3 regions of the Tepidibacter sp. Z1-5 genome follow, and region 3 is predicted to be linked to each of the others. Evidence: riboswitches for the same ligand, from Rfam matches in the RefSeq annotation. Region 3 holds a riboswitch; each other region holds the start of a gene.
What was found. A riboswitch is a leader RNA that binds a small molecule or an ion and turns the genes downstream of it on or off. The one in region 3 is predicted to bind glycine.
Positions count from the first base shown of each region.

Region 1: linked by a shared signal. The riboswitch ahead of WJW32_RS06125 (alanine/glycine:cation symporter family protein) and the one ahead of WJW32_RS07765 (GrdX family protein) in region 3 are both predicted to bind glycine.
Region 2: linked by a shared signal. The riboswitch ahead of WJW32_RS13520 (alanine/glycine:cation symporter family protein) and the one ahead of WJW32_RS07765 (GrdX family protein) in region 3 are both predicted to bind glycine.

Region 1 is NZ_JBBMMD010000024.1:35,120-45,401, forward strand. Features, by position in the region: gene WJW32_RS06105 (flavocytochrome c) at 1-548, shown strand, start outside; gene WJW32_RS06110 (cysteine hydrolase family protein) at 649-1,182, opposite strand; gene WJW32_RS06115 (serine hydrolase domain-containing protein) at 1,278-1,940, shown strand; gene WJW32_RS06120 (NAD(P)/FAD-dependent oxidoreductase) at 2,038-3,249, shown strand; glycine riboswitch at 3,353-3,423, shown strand; glycine riboswitch at 3,426-3,508, shown strand; gene WJW32_RS06125 (alanine/glycine:cation symporter family protein) at 3,567-4,946, shown strand; gene thrB (homoserine kinase) at 4,980-5,864, opposite strand; gene thrC (threonine synthase) at 5,874-7,361, opposite strand; gene WJW32_RS06140 (aldo/keto reductase) at 7,645-8,778, shown strand; gene treP (PTS system trehalose-specific EIIBC component) at 9,038-10,282, shown strand, end outside.
Region 2 is NZ_JBBMMD010000077.1:11,386-21,667, reverse strand. Features, by position in the region: gene WJW32_RS13550 (biotin transporter BioY) at 1-219, shown strand, start outside; gene WJW32_RS13545 (ABC transporter permease subunit) at 332-1,597, opposite strand; gene WJW32_RS13540 (ABC transporter permease subunit) at 1,599-2,639, opposite strand; gene WJW32_RS13535 (sugar ABC transporter ATP-binding protein) at 2,640-4,241, opposite strand; gene WJW32_RS13530 (DUF3798 domain-containing protein) at 4,309-5,439, opposite strand; gene WJW32_RS13525 (hypothetical protein) at 5,662-6,324, shown strand; gene WJW32_RS13520 (alanine/glycine:cation symporter family protein) at 6,354-7,799, opposite strand; glycine riboswitch at 7,975-8,070, opposite strand; gene WJW32_RS13515 (methyl-accepting chemotaxis protein) at 8,346-9,140, shown strand; gene WJW32_RS13510 (DNA gyrase subunit A) at 9,306-10,282, opposite strand, start outside.
Region 3 is NZ_JBBMMD010000035.1:90,447-100,728, forward strand. Features, by position in the region: gene WJW32_RS07740 (BMP family lipoprotein) at 1-784, opposite strand, end outside; gene grdB (glycine reductase complex selenoprotein B) at 1,183-2,493, opposite strand; gene grdA (glycine/sarcosine/betaine reductase complex selenoprotein A) at 2,521-2,997, opposite strand; gene WJW32_RS07755 (glycine/sarcosine/betaine reductase component B subunit) at 3,015-4,301, opposite strand; gene trxA (thioredoxin TrxA) at 4,372-4,689, opposite strand; gene WJW32_RS07765 (GrdX family protein) at 4,899-5,279, opposite strand; glycine riboswitch at 5,389-5,490, opposite strand; gene WJW32_RS07770 (DegV family protein) at 5,694-6,533, opposite strand; gene WJW32_RS07775 (DegV family protein) at 6,535-7,377, opposite strand; gene trmL (tRNA (uridine(34)/cytosine(34)/5-carboxymethylaminomethyluridine(34)-2'-O)-methyltransferase TrmL) at 7,390-7,860, opposite strand; gene WJW32_RS07785 (DUF362 domain-containing protein) at 8,002-9,165, opposite strand; gene WJW32_RS07790 (Cof-type HAD-IIB family hydrolase) at 9,174-10,001, opposite strand; gene WJW32_RS07795 (histidine phosphatase family protein) at 10,007-10,282, opposite strand, start outside.

The DNA of each region.
Region 1 (10,282 bases), on a different contig from region 3:
GATTTGTAGAAGAGTTAGACAGAAGAGATGTTGTTTCTGAAAATATATTAGCTCAAGAGGGACAAGTTGCTTATTTGATTTGGTCAAAAGAAATTGAGAAAATAGGAAATGGAACAATAAATCATGAGGCTGAAGTAAAAAGACTTATGAAAGACAATCTTTTTGGGGAGTTCAAAACTATAGAAGATGGAGCTAAATTCTTCGAAATAGATAAAGATATTTTAAGAAACACTCTAGAATCTTACAATAATTATGTACAAAATGGTAAAGACGAAGAGTTTAATAGAAGAGGGAATTTAGTATCAATAAGTGAAGGTCCTTATTATATTCAAGTAGTCGCTCCAGCAGTTCACCATACAATGGGTGGTGTAAGGATTAACGATAAAAATCAAGTAGAAAAAGAAGATAAAACTATAATTCAGGGACTATATGCTGCTGGAGAAATAGTAGGAGGAACTCATGGTACTAATAGGCTTGGAGGAAATGCTATAACAGAAGTTTTAGTATTTGGAAAAAGAACTGGAGAAAGTATTGTAAGTAATAAATAGCAAAAATGGATATACTAAAAAATAGTTTTATTAAATAATATTAAAAAAATCCCTATAAATAGGGATTTTTGAATTTCTCGCGAAATAAATTTGTTGAAATTCAACTGAAATCTATTTCATTAGTAGTCTTCAGTTCTACAAATCTTTCACCTAAAATATTGTTGTGGTGCTCTATAATTTGAGAAGAACTCAATACTTTACTATCGAAAGTGCTATGGGCATCTTTAACTAAAATATTTTCATACCCCATACTAAATGCCCTTCTACAAGTAGTATCTATACAAAATTCTGTTTGCATACCAGCAATAACTAATTTGCTAATTTCTTGTTTTTTCAATACATCATTTAGAACTGTTTGGTAGAAAGAATCCCATGTCTTTTTCTCTACAATTGTTTCTGATTCTAATGGTTCGACTCTAGGGTGTATTTTCCAAGTTGATTTTCCTCTGCCGAACTCATCATCATATTTTCCAGTATGTTGAACAAATATTACTGGAGTATTAGTTGAACGAGCTTTTTGTAATAACTTATAGATATTATCTAATACTTTTTCACAGTTGTACAACTTAGCATCTTCATATGAAAACATTGCAACTTGTACATCTACAATCAATAATGCTGTCTTATTATTCATTGAACCAACTCCTATTTTATTTTTTATTGTATTTAATACAATGATTATCAGATTATTCCATTCAAATAGTATACACTAAATATATGAATTAAAAAATGAAATTTTCTCCAGGGGACAAATTTGATTATAATAATGCTGGATACATACTGTTAGGATTGATAATTGAACAGCAGACAGGAATGAAATTCCAAGATTATATACAAAAAAATATATTTAAGATATGTAATATGGATGATTCAGGCTATTTTTCACTGGATAAATTACCAGAAAGATGTGCATATGGTTATATTGAAGATGAAGAAAATAATACATGGAGAACAAATATGTATTCTATACCTATTATAGGAGGTCCTGATGGAGGAGCATTTGTTACAGCTTTACATATGACAAAAATTTGGAAAGTTTTATTTGATAATAAAATATTAGACAAGGATATTACTGAAAAACTATTAACACCGCAAGCAAATTGTGCAGATGGTTGGTACTATGGTTTTGGTGTATGGATTGTAAAAAAGGAAGAAAGAATTTATAAGTATTGTATTATGGGAAGTGATCCAGGTGTAAGCTTTAGATCATCAGTATATAAAGATGAAAATATTCAAATTAATGTTTTAGGTAATACAGATTGGGGAGGGTGTACTATTACTAAAAGAATAGAGGAAGAACTTAAGTTAGATGAAAAGAATATAAGTTTCATCATATATGAAAACTATAATAGTGAAGTAAAAAAATTATTAAATAAATATATACAAGTATAAAGTATTTATATGTATTATAGATACTTTTTTAGAATTGAAATTAAATTCTAAGGTTAAACTATCTGTATAAAAATATAGATAGTTAGGAGTGAAATTAATGCAGGAATATGTAAAAGGAAAACCTATATTTACTAGTATAAATAATATCAATAATCAATACCCGTATTTAACGGAGGATTTAGAAACTGACGTAATAATTGTAGGTGGTGGAGTAACTGGAAGTATATGCTCTTATTATATGTCTAAAAATAATATAAAATCTGTAGTGATTGAAAAAGGTAGAATAGCTCATGGAAGTACTAGTGTTACAACATCTCTTTTACAATATGAATTAGATGAAAATGCATCTGAACTTAGAGAGACTATTGAAAGCAAAGATATTGTAAGAGCATACGAACTTGGACTGTGTGCTTTAAAAGAAATAGAAAAATTCGTAGATGAATATGGTAATAAGTGTGATTACATAAAGAGAGATACATTACTTTATACAGCTAAAAACCTTGAAAAAAATGGTATTAAAGAAGAGTATAAATTTAGAAAAGAGAATGGATTTAATGTTGAATATATAGATGAGTCAGATAATCTGTATAATTTTGACTTAAAGGCTGGACTATTGTCAAAAGAAGGAGGAGCTGAGATTGATCCATATAAATTTACTAATCACCTTCTTGAAGTGAGTATGAAAAAAGGTGCCCTTGTGTATGAAAATACTGAGGCGAAAAAAATAGAATATTTAAATAAAGGGGTAACTGTTCATACATCTTACGGATATAAGATTAGGGCAAAAAAAGTAATTGTTGCTACAGGGTATAATACTAGCTTGTTTACGAATGAAAATTTTGGAACTAAGTATAATACATTTAATATAGCTACTAAACCAGTCAAAGAGATTATAGGGTGGAAAGATAGAGTATTGATTAGAGATAATTCGGATCCATACAATTACCTTAGAACTACAAAAGACAACAGGTTGATTATAGGTGGAGAAGATGTGGAGTTTAAAGAAATAGAAAATGAGGATATAGCTTGTGCAAAATATTCTATTTTAGAACAAAGGCTTAAATCTATGTTTAAATATATAGATGATATAGAGGTGGAGTATAAATACTGTGGATGTTTTGAAACGACTAAAGATAACTTGGGATATATTGGACCTGATAAAAAACATGAGAATCTATGGTATTGTCTAGGGTATGGAGCTAATGGAATATTATTTGCTATCTTAGGTGGTATTATGTTGAGTAAATTATATTATAATGAAAAAGATCAGGATATGAGATTGTTTCAGATAAATCGATTTGATAATTAAAGTGTATTACAAAAAAACAAAGTATTATATTATTGACAATTCAAAATGAAAATAATATAATACTTTCTTAATAAGACAAACAAAAATTTAATAGATGTTTTGGATGAAGGCAGCGGGAGAGCGCAATATCACCGAAGAAGTAAATCTTTCAGGTAAAAGGACCGTTGTTGGACAAATCTCTGGAGAGACTCTACGGAGCACCGAAGGAGCAAACTACATTTAATTATGTATGTGAAACTCTCAGGTAAAAGGACAGGGAAATTTTTTCCCCGCTTTTTAAAATTAAGTTACAATAATAAAAGCAGGAGGTAAATGTTATGAATCAAATTAATCAAGTTGCACAATCTATCAATTCTTTTATATGGGGACCACCACTTCTCATATTACTCGTTGGTACGGGTATCTACTTATCATTTAAACTAGGTTTTTTACAAATATTCAAACTTCCATTAGCACTTAAATATCTTTTTTCTGAAGATCCTGAAGCAAAAGACATGAAGGCAAAAGGTGATGTATCTGCTTTTGCAGCTGTATGTACAGCTTTATCAGCCACTATAGGTACAGGAAATATAGTCGGGGTTGCTACGGCAATAAGACTTGGAGGACCTGGAGCTTTATTTTGGATGTGGGTAGCTGCATTTTTTGGTATGGCTACAAAATATGCAGAATCACTTTTAGCAGTTAAATATAGAGTTGTAGATGATAATGGGCAGATGTCAGGAGGCCCTATGTATTATATTGAGAGAGGATTAAAAAATAAGTTTCTTGCAAAATGTTTTGCTGTATTTGGAATAGGTGTTGCTTTCTTTGGTATAGGAACATTTGCACAAGTAAATTCTATAACATCAGCTGTTGAGATAGCTTTTAATGTTCCGGTTATATTAACAGGAATAATACTTACTGTATTTGTTGCTATGGTTACTCTTGGAGGAATAAAGAGTATAGCGAAGGTTTCGCAGGTTATAGTTCCTTTTATGGCTGTATCATATATAATTTGTACATTAATAATACTTTTGTTAAATGCAGGTCAAATTCCTGAGACAATAAGTATTATAATTAAAAGTGCTTTTAGCCCAACAGCTGCGGCTGGTGGATTTGCAGGATCAACAGTTGCACTTGCACTAAAGAGTGGGGTATCAAGAGGTGTATTCTCAAATGAATCAGGACTTGGTTCTGCTCCTATAGCTGCAGCTGCTGCTAAGACTAATTCTTGCGTAAGACAAGGTTTAGTTCAGATGACAGGTACATTCTTTGATACTATAATAGTATGTACAATGACAGGTTTAACTTTAGTTCTTACGGGTATGTGGAGTAATCCAAATGTTGAAGGTGCTGCTGCTACAACTGCTGCATTTAGAGCTGGACTTCCTACTATGCCTATAGTTGGAGAATTAATAGTTACTATAGGACTTATATTCTTTGCTTTTACTACTATACTTGGTTGGAATTATTATGGAGAGAGATGTACTGAGTATTTATTTGGAGTTAAAGGAATAAAACCTTATAAATATATATTTATATTCCTTGTTGCTATAGGTCCTTTCTTAAAGCTTAGCTTAATATGGACAGTAGCTGATATAGTTAATGGACTTATGGCTATACCAAATCTTATAGCCATAATAGGACTTAGTGGAGTTATATCTGCAGAAACTAAGATGTATTTCGATGAATTGAAAAAACAAAAACAAGCATCTTAAAAAATAAAACTCGATGGATTTGATCCATCGAGTTTATTTGTATATATCTATTTCATTATTGTCTATATTGAGTTCTTTTATATTCCAAGTATTATCTAAAGTAGAAGTATATTCTTTAATTTTATCATAAAAACTTATATCATCTTCTTTAATCATCGCCATTATAGTTGGACCAGCACCGCTTAAAAATACTCCTACACTGTTTAAATTTTCACATTTTTTTATTATATTATCATAGTCTTTAATTAAGCTTCCTCTATACTTTTGATGAAGGTTATCTTTACATGCAAGTTTAATCAAATCAAATTGACCGTTAATTAAAGCAGATACCATAAGAGAAACTCTTCCTACATTAAAAACACCATCTTTATAAGGTATTTCACTTGGTAAAACTGCTCTTGATTTTTCTGTAGATAATTTAAAGTCAGGTATTAGTGCACAAAACTTTAATCCTTTTGGGATATTTATTTTACTGCAATATATGTCAGTTTCTTCCTTAATAGAAGTAACCATTCCTCCGAGTAGTGCAGGTGCTACGTTATCTGGATGACCTTCAATTTCTGATGCGATTTTTAATATTTCATCTTTATTTAATTTGCTACCAGCTATTTTATTAGCTGCAATTATTCCTCCTAGTACACAAGATGCACTACTTCCAAGTCCTCGAGATATAGGAATATCATTTTCTATTTTGATTTTTATACCTTTATGTTTGTATCCTATTTTTTCAAAGCATTTTTTCATGGATTTGTATATTAGATTATCTTCATTACAATATTCATCGTCACAACCTTCTATTATAAGACCATCTTCTATTTCTTCAATAAAAAAGTTATTATATATATCAAGGGCTATTCCTAGACAATCAAATCCAGGACCTACATTAGCAGTCGTTGCTGGTATTCTTACATTTATCATATTAATCACCTACACATTCAATATATTATTAATAATAGATTTCATTTTATCTTTTTTACAAATACTACAGTGAACTACTCTTTTGCTTTTTAGTTCTTGTATAGCTTTAGGAATTTCTATATTCGATATATTGGATAATTTATCTATTAATCCAAAGTCAGATAATACATCATAGTTGTTATCTATTGACTTTATAACACTTTCTGGAAATTTAAATGGGCTAGCCGTTGATGCAATTATAGTCTTTGTAGAATCATTAGTTTTTTGTCTGTATTTTTGATAAACACAGTAAGCTACGCTTGTATGCGTGTCTATTACATAGTTAAAATCGTTGTAAACTTCTTTTATAGTTGATGAAGTTTCTTCTTGGGTTGCAAAGTCAGCATAAAAGTGATTTAGTTTATTTTTCATATTTTCATCTATCTCGTATATTCCATTAGTTTTTAATTCTTCCATAAGATTTCTTACTAAGTATGGATTATCACTGCTTATTTCATATAACAGCCTTTCTAGATTGCTGGATATTAGAATATCCATAGAAGGAGATGAAGTAAGCTTAAATTCTCGTCTTATATCATAAACTCCTGTATTTATAAAGTCACATAAAACATTGTTTTCATTTGAAGCACATATTAGTTTATTTATAGGAAGCCCCATATTTTTAGCGTAAAAAGCAGCTAGTATGTTCCCGAAGTTTCCAGTTGGAACAACTACGTTTATTTTTTCGTTTTCTTGTATATCTCTGCTTTTCAATAGTTGAACATATGAATTCACATAATATACTATTTGTGGAACTAATCTTCCTATATTTATAGAGTTAGCGGATGAAAGTATATAGTTTTTATTAGATAATAGATTATTGAATTTTTTGTCTGAAAAAATTTCTTTAACACCTCTTTGAGCATCATCAAAGTTACCATCTATACCTATTACATGAGTATTTTTACCATCTTGAGTAACCATCTGTTTTTCTTGGATTGTGCTTACTCCTTTTTTAGGATAAAAAACTATTATTTGAGTTTTTTCTACGTTATTAAATCCCTCTAGTGCAGCTTTTCCTGTGTCTCCAGAGGTAGCTGTTAATATAACTATTTCTTTTTGTATATTTAAATTTTTACAAGAAGCTTTTAAAAGATGGGGAAGTATAGATAGCGCCATATCTTTAAAAGCGAGAGTAGATCCGTGATAAAGTTCCAAAAAGTAATTGTTGTCTATTTTTTTTAGTGGAGCTATTAAATTAGAGCTAAATTTATCGTCATAAGCATTATCTATGCAGTTTTTCAAAGTCAACTCATCAAAGTCTGTAAAAAATTTATTTATTATATAAAAAGCAATTTCTTTATAATTCATAGTCATCATGTCTTTAAAAGCTATATCTATATAAGGAAATTCTGTAGGTACGTATAAGCCACCATCATTTGCTAAGCCTTTTAATATAGCATGCGAAGAGGTGACCTTACTGTTATCTCCTCTTGTACTTTTGTATAAAACATTCATATAATATCACCTCTTAAATAGATTTTAAATTAATAATATAATACAATGTATACTTCGAAAATACAAGTGTTTTTTATACATAAACAAAAAAATTTAAATTGGTTTCCAAGTGATGTTCTATTTAGAAGTAAAGTATATATATTTAAAATTATAATGTTATAATTTAATTACTTAAATAAGCATATATTTAAAAGGAAAATTAAAAGATATATTAGATTATTTAAGTAGATAATATAGAGAGTATCTACGAGATGCTATTTACATTAGAAAGGACGTGATAATAATGTTATATAGAAAATTTGGAAAGACTAATGAAGAGGTATCTATATTAGGGTTTGGTTGTATGCGATTTCCTGTTATAGATGGGAAGAGTGACCAGATAAATGAAGAAGAAGCTATTAAGCAAATAAGATATGCTATAGATAATGGTGTTAACTATATTGATACAGCGTATCCTTATCATGAAGGTATGAGTGAAATCGTTACAGGTAAGGCACTTAAGGATGGGTATAGAGAAAAGGTATTTTTGGCTACTAAGCTTCCATCTTGGCTTATAAAAAGTAGAGAGGATATGGATAAGTACTTAAATGAACAGCTTGAAAAGTTGGGAACTGATTATATAGATTTTTATTTGGTACATACTCTTACTAAAAATTTATGGTCTAGTTTAAAGGAACATGATATATTTGATTTTCTAGATACTATAGTCAAGGATGGCAGAGTTAAGCATATTGGATTCTCTTTTCATGATGAATTTCCTATTTTTAAAGAAATAGTTGATGCATATGATTGGGAGTTTTGCCAGATACAATATAATTTTATGGATGAAAATTATCAAGCTGGAAAAGAAGGACTTAAGTATGCAAGTGATAAGGGCTTAGGGGTTGTTATAATGGAGCCTTTAAGAGGTGGAAGTCTTGCTAGAAATATTCCAGATGATATACAATCTGTATGGGATAAAGCTGATGTTAAGAGAAGTCCTGCAGAGTGGGGATTTAAATTTTTATGGGATCAACCTGAGGTAAGTGTAGTGCTTAGCGGTATGAATGATATGAACCATATAGATGAGAATATAAAGACTGCAAGTGATACTTATGAAAATTCACTTACTGAAAAAGAAAAAGAGTTAATAGATGAGGTGAAAAATATTTATTTAAACAGAATGGTAGTAAATTGTACTGATTGTAAGTATTGTATGCCATGTCCAGCTGGTGTTAATATACCTAAAAACTTTGAAATCTTAAATGGTGCTTCTATGTATAACGATGTTGAACATTTTAAATGTATGTACAATGATTTTGTTGGTTATAAAGAAAAAGCTCTTAACTGTGTAGCGTGTGGTAAGTGTGAAGAAGCGTGTCCGCAGCATATACATATAATAGATAGTCTTAAGAGTGTTAGAGAATTGTTTGAGTAAAAAACAGATAAATATATTTAAATTTCGTAAATAACCTGCCGAAAGGCAGGTTATTTTGTTATTAAATAAATTATATTTCATTTAATGGGGAATTTATTTCTAAGGAATTTTTAGGCAAACAAAAAAATATATTGACGAAACATGTACGTACAGGGTATAATTGTTTTACAGACAGCTTGTACGTACATGACGGAAGAGAAAACGTTATCCGGAATTGAAAAAGGCTTACAAAAAAAGATTATAAGGGAGGTAATTATATATGTCTAAATTTTCAAATGATGTATCGCAATTATTAGAGTATATTGGTGGAAAAGAAAATATAGCAGCAGTTTCTCATTGTGTGACTCGTATGAGATTTGTACTTAATGATCCTAAAAAGGCTGATGTTAAAAAGATAGAGGGTATAAAAGCTGTAAAGGGAAGTTTTACTCAAGCAGGACAATTCCAAGTTATAATCGGAAATGAAGTAGCAACTTTTTATAATGAATTCTCAGCAAAGGCTGGAGTTGAAGCTGTAAGTAAAGATGATGCTAAAAAAGCTGGAAGACAAAATTTAACTTTACTTCAAAGAGTAATATCTCATTTAGGGGAAATTTTCTCTCCGCTTATTCCAGCTATAGTTGTTGGAGGTTTAATTTTAGGATTTAGAAATATTATAGGAGATATTAAACTTCTTGAAGCAGGAACAAAGTCTTTAGTAGAAGTATCTCAGTTTTGGGCAGGTGTACATCACTTCTTATGGTTAATAGGTGAAGCGATATTCTTTTATTTACCAGTTGGAATTACATGGTCTATATCTAAGAAGATGGGTACAACTCAAATTCTAGGTATCGTACTTGGTATCACATTAGTTTCTCCTCAGTTATTAAATGCTTATGCAGTAGCTGGTGGTGCCGAGGCTCCAGTTTGGGATTTTGGATTTACTCAGATTAAGATGATTGGTTATCAAGCACAGGTTATACCTGCAATATTAGCTGGATTTGTTTTAGCAAAATTAGAACTTATGTTAAGAGATAAAGTTCCAGGATATATATCTATGATAGTAGTACCGTTTCTTGCATTAATACCTACTGTATTATTAGCTCATACTGTTTTAGGACCTTTAGGATGGAAGATTGGTTCTATGATTTCAAGTGTAGTATATGCAGGACTGACTTCAACATTTGGATGGTTATTTGCAGCTATATTTGGATTTGGTTATGCACCACTTGTTATTACAGGATTACATCATATGACAAATGCTATAGATTTACAGTTGATGAGTGAAATGGGTGGAACTAACTTATGGCCTATGATAGCTTTATCTAATATAGCTCAAGGTTCTGCTGTTTTAGCAATGATTTACTTAAATAAAGATGATGAAGAAGAAAAACAAGTATCTATACCAGCGGCAATATCGTGTTATCTTGGTGTAACTGAGCCAGCTATGTTTGGTATTAACTTAAAATATGTATATCCATTTTTAGCAGCTATGATAGGTTCGGGGGTAGCAGGAATCATATCT
Region 2 (10,282 bases), on a different contig from region 3:
ACTACTCTTAAAATGACTTTAGCAACAATATTTGGAGGAATTATAGTGATATATTTTATAGGTGGATTATGGCTTAATCATGTCACTCAAATGGGATTATCTAAAGCTATTATAGCTGGTGCTCTTCCTTTTATTCCAGGTGATCTTTTAAAAGCATTCATTTCAGTTTCAATAGGTAAAAGAGTATCTAAAGCTATTAATAATAAGGTATCCATATAGTAAAAACAATTTAAAGTATATTTTTACAAATCTAAAATTTCTATAATAAAATAATACCTTCTAATTAGAAGGTATTATTTTATTATCATATTAAATTTATGATTAAAATGCTCTAGACTTTAAGTTTATTTTTTCCTTGTATCTGTTTTTTCCATGCATGAAGTCCAAGAGATAACCCTATTACTCCATAGGCTACAAATACTCTAAAATATTCTCCTATTTGAGCACTACCCAATAGATTTTTACCAGCCTGTGGAGATACTATAAACAATGTGTGAAATAGTATAGTTCCTATTATAGCCTGAGATATAGTAGCTCTTGATACTGATGCGCCTCCTATTAGTAAAGCTGCTATAGCAAACATTCCAACCTGCTCATGGCTTCCATACGTGTTCAGCGTTCCTAAGTTTTGTAAAAATATTAATTGTCCCCATCCAGCAAATACAGTAGATATTACTATAGATATTATTCTAATTTTATCAACAGCTATACCAGATACCTTTGCTACATGATTATCTTGACCTACTGCTTTAAAATCCTGCCCTAATTTAGTCTTCATTATAAAAACATTAAATATACAAAGAAGAGCTACAACTAATATAGTTACAACAGGTACTTTTATCATCTTAAATATAGGTTGATATTGAATTAATAAAATAGAAACTATACCAATAACTAAAAATATAGATAAATCTATAATCTGTTTCTTAGTAATTTTCTTACTCTTTGCTCCTTTAAATAAAATATACAAAATGCTTATGATAGATATCACTACTATAACATCAAGCATCGGAAACTTTACTATATTGTCAAGCGCATACTTAATTCCTCCACTTAAATCTATAGTATTTTTTATTCCTACTCCTCCACTAAGAACTAATACTGGATTATTCATAGGAATTAATGTTCCAATCAGAAATAAGAATAATAATTGGTATAATCCATTTGCAAAAAATCCTAGTATCATACTAGCTATCATTTCCTGTCCTTTGGTTTTATTTAATAATTTTCCTGTTAAATACCCAAATAAAACTGCTATTGGAACTGTCAATACAGCACATAATAAAAATCCCTGTATACCACCGATTTTCCAGTGAGTTACTGCTATTAAAGCTATCTGCCCTGCCATTGCACCTATTACTATCCCAAAGTTAAGACCCATACCTGCTAGTACAGGAATAATAAGAGAAAGTACTAAAAATGAGTTCCTTGAAATTCTAGCAATCAACTCATTTAATATAAATATCATAGGTTGCCCAGAATACTTAACACCTATAAGACAAAGAATTACAAATAATATAGTAACTATATTATCAAACAATATTTCTTTTAAATTTATTGATTTTCTTTTATCCTTAATTGCATTCTCTTCATTCATGCTACTTCCCTCCTTCTACTTTTGTTAATGCATATAAAATAATTCCATATTGTACTACAACCCTTGCTACCTCTGATAAGTTTCCTTGTGTAATTATTTTATTTGCAACAGGAAGTGCTATTGTCAAAAGTCCCTGGAATAAAAAAGTTCCAAGTATAACATGTGATATTTTTGCATTTTGAGCGCTTGCCCCACCTATTAAAATAGCAGCTACTGCTGCAAATCCCATCATCATAGGTGCTTGGTAAAGTTGAAAAAATCCATAACTTTGAGCATATACAATTATTCCTACAGCACCTAATATAGTAGATAATACAGTCCCTATTATCCTACTTTTGTCAACATCAATTCCAGATGCTATTGCGAACTTAGGATTATCACCTACTGCCTTCATAGTAATACCTGCTTTGGTATTTAAGAATACATAAACTAATAAACAAGATATTATAAAGAATATTAAAAGACCAGTAGGTATATTAACCTTGCCTATGTTAAATGATAAGAAGTTGTTTAATATCTTATCAAACCTTGAACTTAAAGAAATTGTAGTTCTAAGTCCATCACCTATCGGCCACTTTATCTCAGAGCTACTAAAAGGAAGTATAAGCCATCCTATACACATCAAAGATATAGCTGAAAATCCTACATATGTAGATACCATCATTTCAGAACCTTTTACTTTATTCAGTAAAATTCCATAAAAATACCCTACAACAGCAGCTATTGGTATTGATATAATTATAGCTATAAAAAATGCACTAAATCCCCTAAGGTTCATTTCAATACTTATAAGTCCTCCTAATAGTCCACACACTATTCCCAAAGGAATACCAAAATTAAGTCCTATTCCACATAAAATTCCAGGAACCATAGCTAGAACCAATATTCCATTCATACCAGTTCTAACTAAGGTATCAGATAATAACATATATATTGGAATTTTCAGAAAAACAGCCATCACACAAAGTATTATTAAAAAAGCTATTATAGTAGTTCTTGCAAACCCTAATTTTTTTGTAACATCTCTCATAGTTTCAACCACTTATATTTCCTCCTTTGCATGAATTTTATTGTATTCTCCAGCCATCATAAGTCCAAAATCTACATCGCTATCTTTAGGCTTTAATATTCCCTCTATTTTTCCTTCTGCAACTATGGCTATTCTATTGCAGACAGATCTCAATTCACCAAGTTCACTAGATGTTACTATAATAGTCATGCCTAACTCTTTGTTCAGTTTTACAAGTAAATCAAGAACTAATTTTTTAGCTCCTATGTCGATTCCTCTAGTAGGTTCTGATACAAACAATAAATCAGGATTTAATGTTAATGCCCTAGCTATACATACCTTTTGTTGATTTCCTCCACTCAGTCTTCTAGTAATCTGAGTTGGTCCCGTACACCTTATATCAAGATTATTTATCATTTTAAGAGCATGCTCTCTTATCTCTTTTTTATTTGTTTGCGTAAACAATCCATAATTTTTTATAAACTCTCCTTTAATCTGCATAGCTGTCAATACAATATTTGTTTCTATAGAAGTATCTAACAATAAGCCAATACCTCGTCTATCCTCACTTACAAACGCAATCTTATTATTTAAAGGATCTTTAGGTGAATTAAGCTTTAGTTTCTTTCCATTTAACAATACCTCTCCTTCACTTGGATAAAGTCCCATTATTCCATTTGTAATTCCGATTTTACCTTGTCCTGCAAGACCACCAATACCTAAAATTTCTCCCTTTTTAATGTTTAGATTTACACCCTTTACATATTCTCCTGGCATAGATACTTTTAGGTCTTTAATAGACATCATTACTTCTTCATTTTTATCATCACTTTCTTCATTCGTATTTAAGCTTTCAATTTTCCTACCAACCATCAATTCTGCAAGCTGCATTACATTTGTATCTTTTTTGTCAAGTGCTGCTACGAACTCTCCATCTCTTAGTATAGTTATATTATCAGCTGCCTCCATTACCTCATCTAATCTATGAGTTATAAACAATATTGCAATGCCTGAATCAGATATTCTTTTCATAGCCTTTAATAAATTATCTGCTTCGCTTTCTGTTAAAACTGCAGTAGGTTCATCAAATACCAAAAGCTTTATATTACTCTTATCTATCTCTCTAGCGATCTCTATAAACTGCATATAACCTACTGGAAGTCCTGACACCTTAGACTTTTCGTCAATGTCTATTCCTAATTTATCTAAATCTTTTCTTGCATCCTTATTCATACTATCAAAATCTAGACTATTTAGACTAGATCCCATAATTTTGCTTAGCATATTGTGTTTAGTAGTTTCTCTATTTAGTTTTATATTCTCAGTTATATTAAATCCCGGAATAAGCATAAACTCCTGATGGACCATTCCGATACCTAGATTCATTGCTTCATTAGGAGATTTAATATCAACCTTTTTACCATCTATATGTATTTCACCTTCAAATCCACCAGTAGAATGAATAACAGGCATCCCAAACAATATGTTCATAAGTGTAGATTTACCAGCCCCATTTTCTCCTAAAAGAGCGTGTATTTCTCCTTTTCTAGCTGATAAATTTATTCCCTTTAAAACTTGGTTACCGAAATAATCTTTTTTAATGTTTTTCATTTGAATGACATATTCTTCACTCAACCCAAATCCCCCTTATATGTAAATTAAGGTTGCCATAAAAAGGCAACCCTATATTTAATATCCTTATTTAGAAAGTTATATAATCTGAAAGTACCATAAAGAAATTGTCAAATGTATTTCCTGTACTTTCATTCGTAAATGTACTTAATTTCATTTCCATGCCTGATACATTCTTAAATATTTCTTCTATTTTAGCTTTATCTACCTTACCATTAGTATTTCCTTCTAAGAATGCTTTAGCGTACTCAACTCCGCTTTCAACAAACATCATATTAACAGGAACTGGCCATGTAGAGAATCTACCTGTTCCACCTTTTTCAGCTATCTTAGATTTAATTTCTCCAACTACATAATCAATATCACCTTTTTTATCATCAGGTATTTGAATTCCTAATGCTCCTGGGAATGCATGGTATGGAGATGGACAACATGGTTGTGGATATATAGCACCTTGTTCTAAGGCAGCTTTTATAAGTGGCTCTTGCATAGAACAGTTAGTACTAAAGAATGCTGTATCTTTTCCAAGCTCAGCAACTTTTCTTGGAACATCTTCTAATATAAATTGCTGTGCTCCAGGAACACCTGCATCTCCTGTTGGATCTGGAGCTGTTGCATCTACAAAATCCATATTTAACTTTTTGCAAGTTTCTCTAAGTAAATCTCTTCTCATGGCAAGTAATTGATACGACATATGTCTTGGGAAAGAATAGTGAACAAGTTTTGTAGCACCCATTTTTTTAGCTTGTTCTGCTATAGTAGTTCCCATTCCAAGTTCATCTGCTTGAAATACTACATCAGCTTTTGATGCTATCATATCTGGATCTTCTCCTGGAACACCAACTATGAATAGCATATCTGGTCTTATTTCTCTAGCCTTATCTATAGCTGCTGATACCCCTGGTATACCTTGAACTATAACAATCGCTTTAACTTCTGGATCTGTTGCCATGCTCATAACATTTGCTATAGTTGTTTCTTGTTCTTTCATAAAGTTATCAGGATATGTTTGAAGAACTATCATATCACCATATTTTTTCTTCATTTTTTCTGCTGCTCTATACTCCTCTTCACCTTGAGATACTGTGCCTGTCATAATTCCAATTTTAAAACCTTCTTTTTTTTCAGCTACTTGACCACAGCCAACAAGTCCTATAATCATAACTGTTGCCATAAATATGGCTAAAATCTTCTTAATCATTTTTAACCCCCTTTTAATTTGTTAATATATAGATATGCATGTACTATATGTTTTAATGCATATTATATTAATAATTCCAATTAAATTTATGAAATGCAACACTTAATTGAATATTCAACATATGAATTATTCTTTTTTTGAAATTTTTCTGTTTTGCAACTAATTTTTGGGGAATAATATATTAGGTAATATTTTTATTATTTATTTAGAAAGGGGATTTTTATGTCTAAAAAAGATTTATTAGAAAAAGGAGCTGTCCTTCAAAGAGACAAAGAAACTTATGCAATAGCACCACATCTACCTGGAGGAATTATATCAACTGACACCTTAAGAAAAATTGCAGATACTGCTGATAAATACAATGCACAGGCAGTAAAAGTAACATCATCTCAGAGAATAGCAATTGTAGGTCTTAAAGAAGATGATATAGATAATGCCTGGGAAGATTTAGAAATGAAGCCAGGGGCTGCTATAGGACTTTGTGTACGAAGTGTTAAGTTCTGTCCTGGAACAACATTTTGTAAAAGAGGACAACAAGATTCAGTAGGAGTAGGTATGAAATTAGATGAACTATATCACGGAATGAATCTTCCAAATAAGCTTAAAATAGGGGTTAGCGGATGTCCAAATTCATGTGCAGATAATCATTTTAGAGATATTGGTATAATGGGTACGCCTAAAGGATTCAGGATTCAAGTTGGAGGAAAAGGAGGCTTAAAGCCTAGATTAAGCAATACTTTATTTGAACATGTTGATGAAGATGAAGTATTCAAAATAATAGATAAGGTAGTCAAGGTATACTCTAAGAATGCACTAAAACATGAGAGATTAGGATCATATATAGATAGAGTTGGATTTGAAGAATTTAAAAAGGAAATAGAATAGCAAAAAAGACCCCGTACGGGGTCTTTTTATTATTTAGTAACGTTATGGTTAGTATTTTCCCAAAACTCTGCATTTTCTATACCATGTTTTTTTGAATTGAATACAGGGTCTTTTCCTTCTGCCATTTGGTCTTCATAGTCTTTAAGTGCTATAAGAGCAGGTTTTGCCATTATAAGTATTGCTATAACATTTAACCAAGCCATTGTTCCAACACCTACGTCTCCTAAAGCCCATGCTAAATTTGCAGTTCTTATAGCTCCATAAAAAGTAGTTAAAAGCATTGCAAATCTTAAAACATTTATTAATGATTTGTTATTACTTTTTCTAATTAAATAAGCAACATTAGTTTCAGCAATATAATAATATGCCATTAAAGTAGTAAAAGCAAAGAAGAATAAAGCTATCGCAACAAATGCACTACCAAAAGATGGGAACAATGTTTCAACAGCTCTTTGTGTATATATAGGACCTATTTCAACATCTCCTAAATTATTAGCTATAAATCCTCCAGCTCCATCATAAATGTTGTACATACCAGTAATTAAAATCATAAATCCAGTAGCTGAACAAACGAATAAAGTATCTATATATACTGAAAATGCTTGAACTAATCCTTGCTTTGCAGGATGTGAAACTTCAGCCGCTGCTGCTGCATGTGGGCTAGTTCCTTGACCCGCCTCATTTGAATAAATACCACGCTTAACTCCCCAAGAAATAGCAAGACCTAGTATACCAGCAAATGCAGGCTGTGCTCCAAATGCACTCTTAAATACTAATACTATAACTGATGGTAATTGAGATATATTTACAATTATTATGATAAGTGCAACCAATATATAACCAGTAGCCATAACAGGTACTATTATTTCAGCTGCTTTACTTATACGCTTAACTCCACCAAATATTATAAGTCCTAAAAATACAACTAGTATTATTCCTGTCACTATAGGATTTATTCCAAATGCATTATTAAGTCCTGCTGCTATACTATTAGACTGAACTCCTGGTAAGAAAAATCCCATTGCTATTATAGTTGCAACTACAAATATAGTAGCATACCATTTATTATTCATTCCCTTTTCTATATAATATGCTGGTCCTCCACGATACTCTCCATCTTGTTCAACCTTATATATTTGAGCTAAAGTAGCCTCAACATAAGCTGAACCTGCTCCTAAAAATGCTATTATCCACATCCAAAATAGTGCTCCTGGTCCTCCCATGGCTATAGCAGTTGCAACACCCGCTATATTTCCAGTTCCTACACGACCCGATACAGATAGTGCAAATGCTTGGAACGAAGACACACCTTTTTCTGACGAGGATCCACCAAATAATAATCTTACCATATCCTTGATAAGTCTAACTTGTAAAAAACGAGTTCTGATAGAAAAGTATATCCCAGCTCCTAAACATAGAATAATAAGTGCTTTGCTCCAAATCAATCCATTTATAATGCCGACTATATGTTCCATATGATTCCTCCTTTTAAATTTTTTTGATTCTTTGATGCAAAAACAAAACTTGAAATTATAAAACATTGAAAAGTAAAACTGAAATCTTAAATGATAAGTAAAACAAAAAGATGTAAAGAAGAGAAATCAAAAAAGTCAAATCATAAAGATTTGACCTCTGGGATTTATTCCGATAAGAATAATCTCTGTCCTTTTACCTGAGAGTTTGACTAATATTTCTATTAGCTTTCCCCTTCGGTGCTCTCTATTGAGTCTCTCCAGAGGATCGTCTGATAACGCTTTTTCATTATCTTCATCCGAACTATTCAATTAATCTCTTTATACTTTAATATACAATTAAAGTCAATCAATTATTCTTAATTTTCTAATTATTTCAAATTTTCATAGCAAATTAAACTTTTTCCATTTTCAAACCAATGTTTTTTTAAACCCATTTGTTTTTTTGCAATCTTCTAAATATTATGTTTTTATTATTTATTGCCTTATAACCCAATATATTATAGAATTAATATGTTAAATTTTATTCTACTTAGGGGGTTTTTTATCTTGAATATAGCATTAATTGGAGCAGGAACAGGTGGCAAAAATATTATACAAGCAATAAACGATGTGGATTCTATAAATATATCTTTAGTTATAGATAGAAATTTAGATGCACCAGGTATAGTTCTTTGTAAAAATTTAGGTATAGATTATTCACAATCTATAGATGATTTAACTAATCACAATGTTGATATAATAATAGAAGCTACTGGAAATAATAACGTTATTAAATTATTACAAGAAAAATTTAGTCATAAATGCACTATAATAGATTCTACTGGAGCTCTTTTAGTAATGACTCTAGTAGATAGAAATATAGATACTCTATCTCAACTTAACAACCATATTTCCATAATTAGAAATACTTCAACTATAGTAAAAACTGAATTAGACGACATATCATTGTCAATAGATAATATGCATGGTATAAGCGATACACTTTTAAATTCTACTAAAACTTCTATAACACACATACAAGATACTGATAAAATAATAAAGTATGTAAATAAAATAGCTCATCAAACTAAAATACTAGGTATAAACGCTACTATAGAAGCTGCTAGAGCTGGTCAAGCTGGAAAAGGATTTTCTGTAGTTGCAAATGAAGTTCAAAAGCTCGCTACAAATAGTGAGGGATTTGCTAGAGAAATTAATGAAATACTTGGAAAAATAACAGATGAGATAAAAACCATATCTAATGAAGTAGATAAACTAAAAAATCTTTCAAAAGCTCAAACGGATTCTTCTAATAAAGTACAAGTTGCCGTTGATAAACTAATAACCGAAACTTCTATTTAAAATTCGCTTCATGCTAACGCATGGCTCATGTCGCCAACGAGCCCTCCGGGCTTCGTTGCTCAAAATAGTTGCAAGTGTAGATTTTTAATAAATGTTATCTATTAGATTCAAAATCATATAAGTTCCTTAGAAATTAAAAAATACGCCATGGCATGGCGTATTTTTTTAATCTAATATTTTAACATCAGTCATATGACTTCTCTTTCCAAGCTTTAAAACTTCTATACCTTTAGAAGTCTTAGTAGATTGAAGCTCTATATCCTTAGTATTTATAGTAGAGAATTTTTTATTATTTTTATAAAGTTCTAAATCAACATCATCCTTTATAAAAAGCATACGAACAAGTTCTGACTTATCAGAATAAGCTTTTACTAACTTTCTTCTATTAGTCTTAGTCTTATAATTTTCAATATGAGTTTTAGCTATTTTTGCATCCTTAAAGCAATAAAGCATATACCCTTCATAATTATTAGAAAGACACATATATATAATATTTTCATCTTCTTTTAACTTTAATAAATTAGTTAAATACTCCCCTAAAGAACTAGCTTTACAATCAGCAATCTCATAAACTTTTAATTTATATAAGTTCTGTTTATTTGAAAAAAGAAGAATCTCTTCCTTATTATTAGCATTTATTTTTTGTATTATAAAGTCCTCATCTTTAAGCTTTTGCTCTGAAAAAGATCTCAAAGAGGCAAGAGATATCTTCTTAAAGTAATTTTCATTAGTCAAAAATAATTTAACATTATAGTCATCTATTAAATGTTCATCTTTTATTTCTTTTATATCATCACCACTTATTATTTCTGTTTTTCTAGGTTTTTTGTATTTTTTAGAAACCTCTTTTAAGTCATTTATTATTATATTCTTTATTTTTTTCTCACTTTGAATTGTTTCATTAAGATTTTTTAAATCAGACTGTAAAGTCTTTATATTGTTTAACTGCTTTAATATATATTCATTATTTAAATTTCTAAGCTTTATCTCAGCTATATATTCAGCCTGAATTTCATCTATGCCAAAACCTTTCATCAGATTAGGTATAACCAATTTATCCTCTTTAGTATTTCTAATTATATCAATAGCCTTATCTATATCAAGAAGAATCTTTTCAAGCCCTAAAAGAAGATGAAGTCTAT
Region 3 (10,282 bases):
CATTATCAGGAGCTAGAGAATTTTGGTCTCTATCAACACCAATTGCATATTTTCCTTCTTCTTTAGCTGCTTCTATCATACCAGTTCCAGTATCTCCAGCTGCATGATATAATATGTCAGCTCCGTTTGAGTACATTTGCTTAGCTATAGCTTTACCTTTTGCTGGATCACTGAATGAGTTTGCATATTGAACAAATACTTCTGCATCTGGATTAGCTTCCTTAACTCCAGCTCTAAATCCATATTCAAATTTTTGTATAACTGGTACTTCTATTCCACCGATATATCCTACCTTGTTAGTTTTAGTCATTTTTCCCGCTATTAATCCAACTAAGTAAGAACATTGCTCTTCTTTAAAAGTTACTCCTATTACATTTTCAGGAGTTTCATCTCCATAAGAGTTATCTATTATAGCAAATTTTTGATCTGGGTAATTTTCAGCAGCTTCCTTAACAGCATCTGCCATCTTAAATCCAATTCCCCAAATTAAATCGTTTTCCTGATCTACTAGATTTTCTATATTTGGTACGTAATCTGCATCTTGCTTTGATTCTTGATAACTAGTTTTTATTCCATAATCAGCCTCACCTTTTTTAAGACCTTCCCATGCAGATTGGTTAAATGATTGGTCATTAACTCCACCAGTATCTGTTACCATACCAACCTTAACTGTTTTTGCACCTTCAGTTCCTCCAGCATTTTCTTCTGCAGGCTTAGAACACCCAACTACCATAGTTCCAAGTAATGTTGCAGTTAATGCAAGAGAAATTAATTTTTTCTTCATTGCCATAAAAATAAACCTCCTCATTTGATTTGATTATTATTTTAATATATTATTTCATGCAATATTAATTGAATATTTCATGAATATTATCTATTTTATATTTCTGCTTAAAATCCTTTTAAATTTCAAAAAAATATAATTTTTTTAAAATTTATCTTCCCAAAGATACATTCATACTTTTATGTAAATTATTATTTCAATTAATCTTTATATTTATTCAAATTTAAATCTTTTAATATAAATTAGTTTAAATTCTATAAAATTCTTATATAAATATATTATTAGTAGGACTTGTTATAAACATTATATAATATATTTTAATATTTGTTAAGCATAAAATATTATATACTATAATGAAAAACCGGACAAGTATATACCTGCCCAGTTTTTTCATATTCTTAATCTTCAAATACAGTTTGATCAGAAACTTCTGTAGTTAAAGCTTTTAAACATTTTTCAACTAATTTTCTTCTAAGTGATTTTTCATCTTTAGCATCTAAAACTGGATTTCCTAGAGGATGCGGTATTGCTATAGCTGGAACTATTCTATTTGCTCCAACTGTTAAAGATATAGGAACTACTGTACAAATATGAACAACAGGTATTCCAGCTCTTTCTATTTCTTTTACCATCGTTGCACCACAACGAGTACAAGTACCTCATGTAGAAGTTAATATAACTGCATCTACACCATCTTCAACTAATTCTTTAGAAAATTCATTAGCATATCTCTTAGAATTTGCAACAGATGTTCCATTACCTACAGTAGCATAGAAGTATCTATTCAGTTCTCCTATAACTCCTTCTTTTTCTAAATCCCTTAAAACATCAACAGGCAATACTCTGTCAGCATCTGCATTTGCATAAATCGGATCATATCCTCCATGAGCAGTTTCATGAGTTTCTTCAGTTAAATTATCAAATCCAGATATATCATATTTTCCATATTTTGATGCTGAAGATGATTCTATTCTATCAGGATTTCCTTTTGGAACTATTCCACCCGAAGTTACAATTGCAATTTTACACTTTGATAAATCTTTTACCGCTGGATTTGGATCTACTCTATCAAAATCAGGCATAGGATACTCAGTTACATATTCCTCACCTTTTAATTTTTTAATCATCATGTCTACAGCTCTTAAAGATCCTCTAACATCCGAGAAGTAATTTACTCTAACACCTCTTTCAATATAACCTTCAGCTTTAGGTGAGCCTATATTTTCTTTTTTAGCAAGTTTTAGTGCAAACTTAGCAATACTAGGAAGAGCCTTTCTCATGCCACCAGCAGAATTACTTGTTTCAACTATATAAAGTTCTTTTTTGAACATATCTGCTCCTGGATTTTCAGGATACATCCCAGTAAGAACAGGTATATTAAGCTGATCTTTTACTTCTTTAGTAATCGATCCAGATGCTACTCCATATCTTCCTGCATTAAAAGCTGGTCCAGCTATAAATAAATCCGGATTAAATCCTTTTATCATATCCATAACTTCTTTTTTTGCTGATTCTAAATTTTCATTAAAATATGAATCTCCACAAACTATAGTTGCCACAACTTCGGCTTCTTCACCTAAAAGTTTATCTAAGTTTTTACTAATAGGAGGCATTTCTTCCATAACTAAAGGCTTCGTGTCTGCCTTTTCCTCGCCTCCTATTCCTGCGAAAAATTGATTAATATAATGAACTACTTTTATTTTTTCCATTAACGCTCACCCCTCTCAGGTTTTTTACTAATCATTAAACTTACAGAATTCATCTCTTATATTCTTCATTTCCTCTATTATTTCGTCTACTTCAAGAACCATTTCCATCATACCTATTTGATCCTCATATACAGATTCATCAACTTCACCTTTAAATTTATCTTCTACAGCGTGATATACTCTAAGTCCAAGTTCAATACCTGCAAGTGGTCCTGCAAAAGTTGGATCTCCTGCAGTTACTGTTTCAGCTGCTAGACCAGCAGCTTCAGCTTCAGCGGCACCTAAAAGAACAACGATGTTTTCAGCTCCATGCTTTTCAGTTAAATCCTTAACTCGTTGTTGATTCTCAAGGTCCATCGCTCCTGCAGCAGTTCAGACAAAACACTCTGTTGATGAAAATACAACCTCTGCTCCAGTGCCTTTTAAGCACTCTTCCATAGCAGGGCCTGGTATACCATCTCTATCGCCAATTATAATAACTTTTTTAGCATCATAAAATCCCATTATATTCACCCTCTCTTCTAATATCCTTTAGTAGTTAAGTATCCAAATCCCGTTTCATTTGTAGCACCTGTTATAGCTTGAATTTCTACTTCTATACTTCCATCATTTCTTAAACTTCCATCAAATCCACCAGCTATTGTATCTACAAATTCAACATGTCCTATAACTTTTTCCATTGGGGGTAAAACTATTACTTGATTTGCATTTCCTCCTGTAACAACTGCATCCGCTTTAGAATCTGCATCTGCTAATGACTGAGACGCTCCATCTCTTCCTGCGTATTCATCTGTTACAATAACAGTCTTTACTCCTTGGCCTTCAATTTTCTTACAGTTCATTATAAGATCTGTATCAGGATTTCCAAATCCTTCTTGAGAAACTATTGCACCATCTAATCCTAAATAATTACATAATTTAGCAGTCCAATTTGAAGATCTCTCTTTATCCGCAAGATAAACGTTTTCATTAGTTATAATAATACCTACAAAATTTATTTCTTTTCCATGCTTTTCATATAAATCATGTACTATAGAGTTATTAACATGTACATAAGTAGGGTTTTTATCGCAAGCCGATACACAATTTCCACTTACTATTGCTCCATCCATTATTTCTGTTGGATATAGTATAGTTGGAACTATTTTCTTTGCATCAACTCCATATACATATGTATCATGAAGTAATCCTTGTGTTTGAAGCATATATACATATCCTACCTTTGGAAGGTCTGGATATTTTTTAACTGATTCAAGTAAAGGCTCAGTTTCATAAACTTTAGTTTCATCTGGTTCAACATCTCTACCAGCTTCACCTAAGTATGCTGCAGCTTTAAATCCAACCATACGAACAGCTTTTTCATGCTCATGTTGTTTTAATCCCTCTACAGGCTCAGCTGTAATTACTAGATTTAATAATTTTGAAAAAGGAGTATATTCAGCTCCTGGACCAGACATATCGACTATACCTTCTTGGAATCCTACTATTTTACCAGTAGTAACAATAGCAGCTCCTTTAAGCACATGAGTTTTTCCACTTCCTACAGTATCTACCTTTGACAATACTCCAGGGAATATTCCTCCTGGACCCTCAACCTTAACTCTTGGTTCTATAACGTCTTTAACTGGAGTTATTCTTACACTTTCTCCCGGACGAGCAATCTCAATTTCAATTGACTTTATATGCTCATCTGCTCCAATTTCTTTGATCATCTCATCTTTATTTACGTATAATATTCCATCCTCAACCTTAGTTTTATTATCAAATTTTAGATCCTTAATGAAGATATTTCCTAACTCTAGACGCATAATGTCACCTCCCTTTTTATTTAAAAGACTAAAAATAAATTTGTTTCATTCAATTTTAGTCTTTAAAAACTTACAAATACTTCTTTATCATATTTTCTATATTTTCTTTAGTAGCATCATCTTTTGTAACTTCTTCTATCTTTTCACCATCTTTGTATAAAGCTATGGTTGGAAGACCTAGAACCTTTTGCTTTATAGCAAGTCTTCTAGCTTTGGTTGTATCTAACTTGCAAAATTTGATTTTATCAGCATATTCCTCAGATAATTTTTCAACATCTGGCATTAAAGCTTTACAAGGTTCACATCCTTCACTCCAAAAATCCACTAAAATATACCCTTGTGCTTGCAGAACTTCTGTTTCAAATATATTTTTATCCAGTGATAACATAAAACTACCTCCTTTTCAAATTTTTGCATATAATTTATATTTATTATTAGCAAGTTTTTGCTAATATAAACAAACTGAGTTATTCTTCATTACGATTTGTTAAATTTTTAGCATTGTTTTATAAAAATTTTATTTCTTTTTTTATATAAAGCAAAAATTAATTTAGATGAAGTTTTAGAACTTTTAACTTTAAGGTAACATATACATTTTTACTTAACGTAATAATTAACAGTTTCTATAACATTGTTTATTAGATCTAGGTCTATAACTTTAAAATCTTCTAATACTGTATCTATCCACAATGGTGTTTTAAAATTGTTTTGAAATTTTTTAGTAGTGTTTATAGCTTTTTCGATAAGCAAAAGCGATTCGGTATCTAATTTATCTACATCATCTATCATTATGGTTTTATATGGTGTTTCATTTGGCTTTATACTTCCAGCCAATGGATGTGTCAATAATTTATATTTGTTATGTATATAATCCCTACAAGTAGTTAGTATTTCCATAAAATCTCCATCTATATACTCTACTTCATATATATCATCAAATTTTTGTAATACTAATGAATTATTAGTGATTATCTTCATATACATCATCTCCTATATAAAATATATTTCAGAATTTTCTGTATAATATGCGTATAAAAAAAGAGAAGTGATACCCTACGAGTTCACTTCTCTGTTTTATCCAGAGTTCTGTCTAAATAAGGTCCTTTTGCCTGAGAATTTCATTTCATTTTTTAGGTTAAAATAAAACTTGTCCCTTCGGCGGCGTTTAGCTCTCTCCCTTATTCTTCTTCCAGCAACTATTTAATTTTTTTATATCTCTTAAGTACATTATAAATAAAAGTTATAACTTTATCAATAGATATTACAGTATTTTTTCAAAACATTTCGACATTTTGCAATTATGATTATTTTTTGACAACAATCCATTTTAATTTAAAATTATATGATCCTCTTAACAAAAAAACTCTCAATACTTTGAGAGTCTTTTTTATATTATTTCATATAAAATATTGCTATAGTTCCTGGACCTGCATGTGTTCCTATGGCTGATCCTATATTTGTAACGATTATATCCTTAGGTTTTAATTCTTCTTTTATAACTCTTTTAAATTCATCTAATAATTCTTCATTTTCAGCATGACTTACACCTATAATCTGATTTTGTATATTATTACTTCTTTTTTTAGCTATTTCTATCATCTTAGATATAACTTTTTTCTTACCTCTAACTTGATCAAGTTGAGAAACAAGACCTTCTTCAACAGTAAGTATAGGTTTTATATTTAATATAGTTCCTATAGCTGCCTTAGTGGATGAAATTCTTCCTCCTTTTTGAAGGTATTCCAATGTATCAACTGTAAATATATGATCCACACTATTTTTCATATTTTCTAATTCTAATAGAATTTCTTGAACATCTTTTTCTTCTTTAGCCATTTCAGCTGCTTTTAAAACCATAATACCACATCCAAATGACAAAGCCATAGTATCAAATATGTATATATTATCATTTTCAAGTAAATCTTTAGCTATAATAGATGATTGATATGTACCAGTTGCTCTAGAAGAGCCAGATATATAAATTATATGTTCATGTGTACTTAAATACTTTTCAAAAACCTCTTTAAATTTAGCAGGTGTAATTTGACTAGTTTTAGGAATTGATGAGCTTTCCTTCAGCTTTTTATAAAATTCCTCGCTAGTTAAATCTATACCGTCTCTATATTCTGTATCTTCAAATATAACCGTAAGAGGAAGCACTTCAATGTCAAACTTTTTTATCAAATCTTTTGGTAAATCTGACAAACTATCTGTTATTATTTTTATACTCATATTACGCCCCCTTTTCAAAATAGATAGCTATAGCACTTAACCCTGAATATACTGCTACAGTACAACCAACATCTGAAACTATTATATCTTTTGGATTAAATTCTTTAATTAGGTCAGTCTTCAGCTTTTCTAGATAATCTAAATCATTTACATGATTAATGCCTATAACCTTATCAGTAATATCTATATTATTATTTTTTATATAATCAGTTAACCACTTTATAACTTTCTTTCTTCCTCTAACCTTATCTTTTACTACTATTTCTCCATCTTTCATTGTAACTATAGGCTTTATATTTAAAAAGTTAGATATCATGTACTGACTTTTGCTTATCCTTCCACCTTTATATGCATATTCTAATGTATCAAATACTATTAAATATTCCATGTTATCTATCATAACTTGTATTCTTTCCTTTATATCATCAAGTGACTTTCCTTGTTTAGCCATTTTAGCAGCTTCTATTACTATTAGACCATATCCTAATGTTATTCCTTTAGAATCCATAACTTCTATTTTTTTGTCACTAAGTTCATTCTTCGCAATAACAGCAGAATTATATGTTCCACTCATTTTAGAAGACATTAAAATTGCTAACACTTCATTAGATTCATTGGTTAGCTCATCAAATGTCTGTATAAATTCAAATGGAGTTACTTGACTTGTTTTAGGAAGTTCATTATTATTTTTAATTCTTTTAAATACTTCGTTAGGAGTTATTCCTACTCTATCCTTGTATGTCTCTTCTCCAAACATAATATTTAGATTCATAACTCTTATATCGTATTTTTCAATGTACTCTCTAGGTAAATCAGATACACTATCTGTAACTATTTTTACCATATTCCACACCCCTTATCTCATGTCTGGATAACCAATTTGTCTTAATGCTTCATAAGCAACTATAGCAACAGAATTAGATAAGTTTAACGATCTAGCTCTTTCTATATCTCTCATTGGCACTCTTATACATGTTTCTTTATTATCATTAAGTAAATCTACAGGAAGACCTTTAGTCTCTTTTCCAAATACTATAAAACAGCCTTTCTCATATTTTACATCACTATGATTTTGATTAGTTTTCGTTGTAGAATAAAAAAACTTAGCGTTTTTATTGTTCTCTTTAAGCTCATCAAAGCTATCATAGTACTGAACATCTGCTAAATCCCAATAATCTAGTCCTGCTCTTTTTAAATATTTGTTATCCATAGAAAACCCAAGAGGTCTTACTAAATGCAGTGTTGCTCCAGTTGCAGCACATGTTCTTATTATATTTCCTGTATTTTGAGGTATTTCAGGCTCTACTAAAACTATATTTATCGACATAAACATTCTCCTATTCTAAACTTCATTATTATTAATATTTATATTCATCCGAAAGCTAAGAGTTCTAAGACTTCATCTGAATTAAGTTTTACTTTATAAATTTCCATATAATTATATATTAATTTTTTCTTTAAAACAACTTTATAGCTTTGCTAACAGTTTCATTAATAAAGGTCTTTTTATATCAACAGCCTCCACAGGACATAATTCTTGACAGCAAAAACATCTTATGCACCCATCTAAATTCACTATAGGCCTTCTATCTACCATATTTATAACCTTAGGAGGACAATTTTTTGCACAATCTCCACATCCTACACATTTATCATGTATAAATACAGGTCTTGGCTGTAAAAAAACATTAAGTATTTCTCTTAAAAATTTTGGTACTTTCCCATCTAGTAAGTCTAAGCTTCTTATCTCTGGAATTACAAAATCATCTATTATAAAACTTTCTATATTATCTCCCTTTAATTCTATATCTTCAAAGGTTCCAGAGCATAGATTTCTTTCTACGCACCTTTGAATAGTTGGTACTTTAATAGACTTTAATCCAATAATATTAGTTGCTACAACATCTAAATGATATGGGCTGGTAGACGCTATAACAACACCTATATCTCTTGCATCCCCTGCACTTGGTCCTTCTCCTTGCATCCCAACTATACCATCCATAAAAGATAATATAGGTTTAGATGCCATACATATATCAACCAAAGCATTTGAAAAATCAACATTTTCTGGCATTCTAACGTGATACTCTGCTTTTTCAAGACCTGCAACTACTCCAAACATATTTTTAACTGCGCCCGTAAACATCATCATGCCATGAGTCTTCAACTTAGAAACAGATATAACCTTATCTACTTCATTCAAAATTTCTATAGCAGTTATTTTTTTTAATATTAGTCCATTGTCATTCTTAATTTCTACTGAATTTGTATTGTAATTTAGTTTTGCTCCTGTATCATTTGCTATTTGTTCTATTCCACACGCCTTGTATACTCCTTTTAATAAATTTGTGTTAAAAGGACCTCCTGGACTATCTCCTATAATAACTTTAGCTCCATAATCTATGATAGTCTGTGCTAATGCTTTTGCAAATATAGGGTGTGTAGTAGTTGCATCTTCTGGTTTCTTTTTCATCAGAAGATTTAACTTTAGTAAAACCGTATCATTTTTATCTATATATTTATCTATTCCACCTAAATTTTCAAAGGATTGTTCTATTGATTCTTTTACCAAATTGTAATCATATTCTCTACACCCAAGTATAGATACAATTTCTTTTTCCAATACATTCACAACCTTCTTTAATATTTTATATTTAATAATTCATTTAACGCTTTCGCCACTCCACTTCGTTCATTAGAATCAGTTATAAGATTAGCTTTTTCCTTTACCTTATCTTCAGAATTTCCCATGGCAACTCCCATTCCAGCGTATTCTATCATACTCAAATCATTAAAATTATCTCCAAATGTTATTATTTCATCTTGCTTGAATCCAAAATGCTCTGCAAGTTTTTTCACAGCTTGACCCTTGCTCACACCGTTATTCATAACTTCTATATTGTTATGCCATGATTTACTAACTTCTATATTATCTATTTTCTCAAGTTCTTTTCTCACTTTATCTAGTTTATCTAGGTCATCATCAATTACTACAAATTTTAGTATATCCTCTGTATTCTGTATGAATTTTATAGGATCATCCATAACTTTTATATTCACTCTATTTTCTTCTGTTTGTGTTTCATTCCACTTAGAATATTGAAGAGATGAATATTTAAGTTCTTTGCAATAAAACCCTGTATCATTGTAAAAATGATAATATATACCAAATTCATCACATATATTTGCTACCTTTTTACAGTCGTCTTTATTCATAGTATTTTTATATAATGTATTATTAGTTTTTTCTTCTCTTATAATAGCTCCATTGCAAGCTATTATCGGAGCATCTAGTTCTAATAAATTTGCATAATATCTAGCAGATGTATATATTCTTCCAGTAGCTATTGCTACCTTTGCTCCCATTTCCGTTGCTTTCTTTAAAGCCTTCTTATTTTCTTTAGTAATTTCTTTATGGTTACTTAAAAGAGTTCCATCCATATCAGTTACTATTAATTTATATTTCATTTTTATCACCTCAAATGCTCAGTATTGTTTAAATTGTGTATAACAGAGAAATTATCAACAACTTCAACTATAGTTATACTGCAATTATCTATTTTAAAATTCCAATGATATGTATGATCTTTAGTTATAAGATGAGATAAACAAGCCCTTATAACCCCAGCATGCGACACTATTAATACAGTTTTATCATCTTGCTCCTTAATTATATCATCGATTTTGTTAGATATTCTGCCGTGAAATCCTATCATATTCTCTCCATTTGGAAAATTATATTCAAAAGA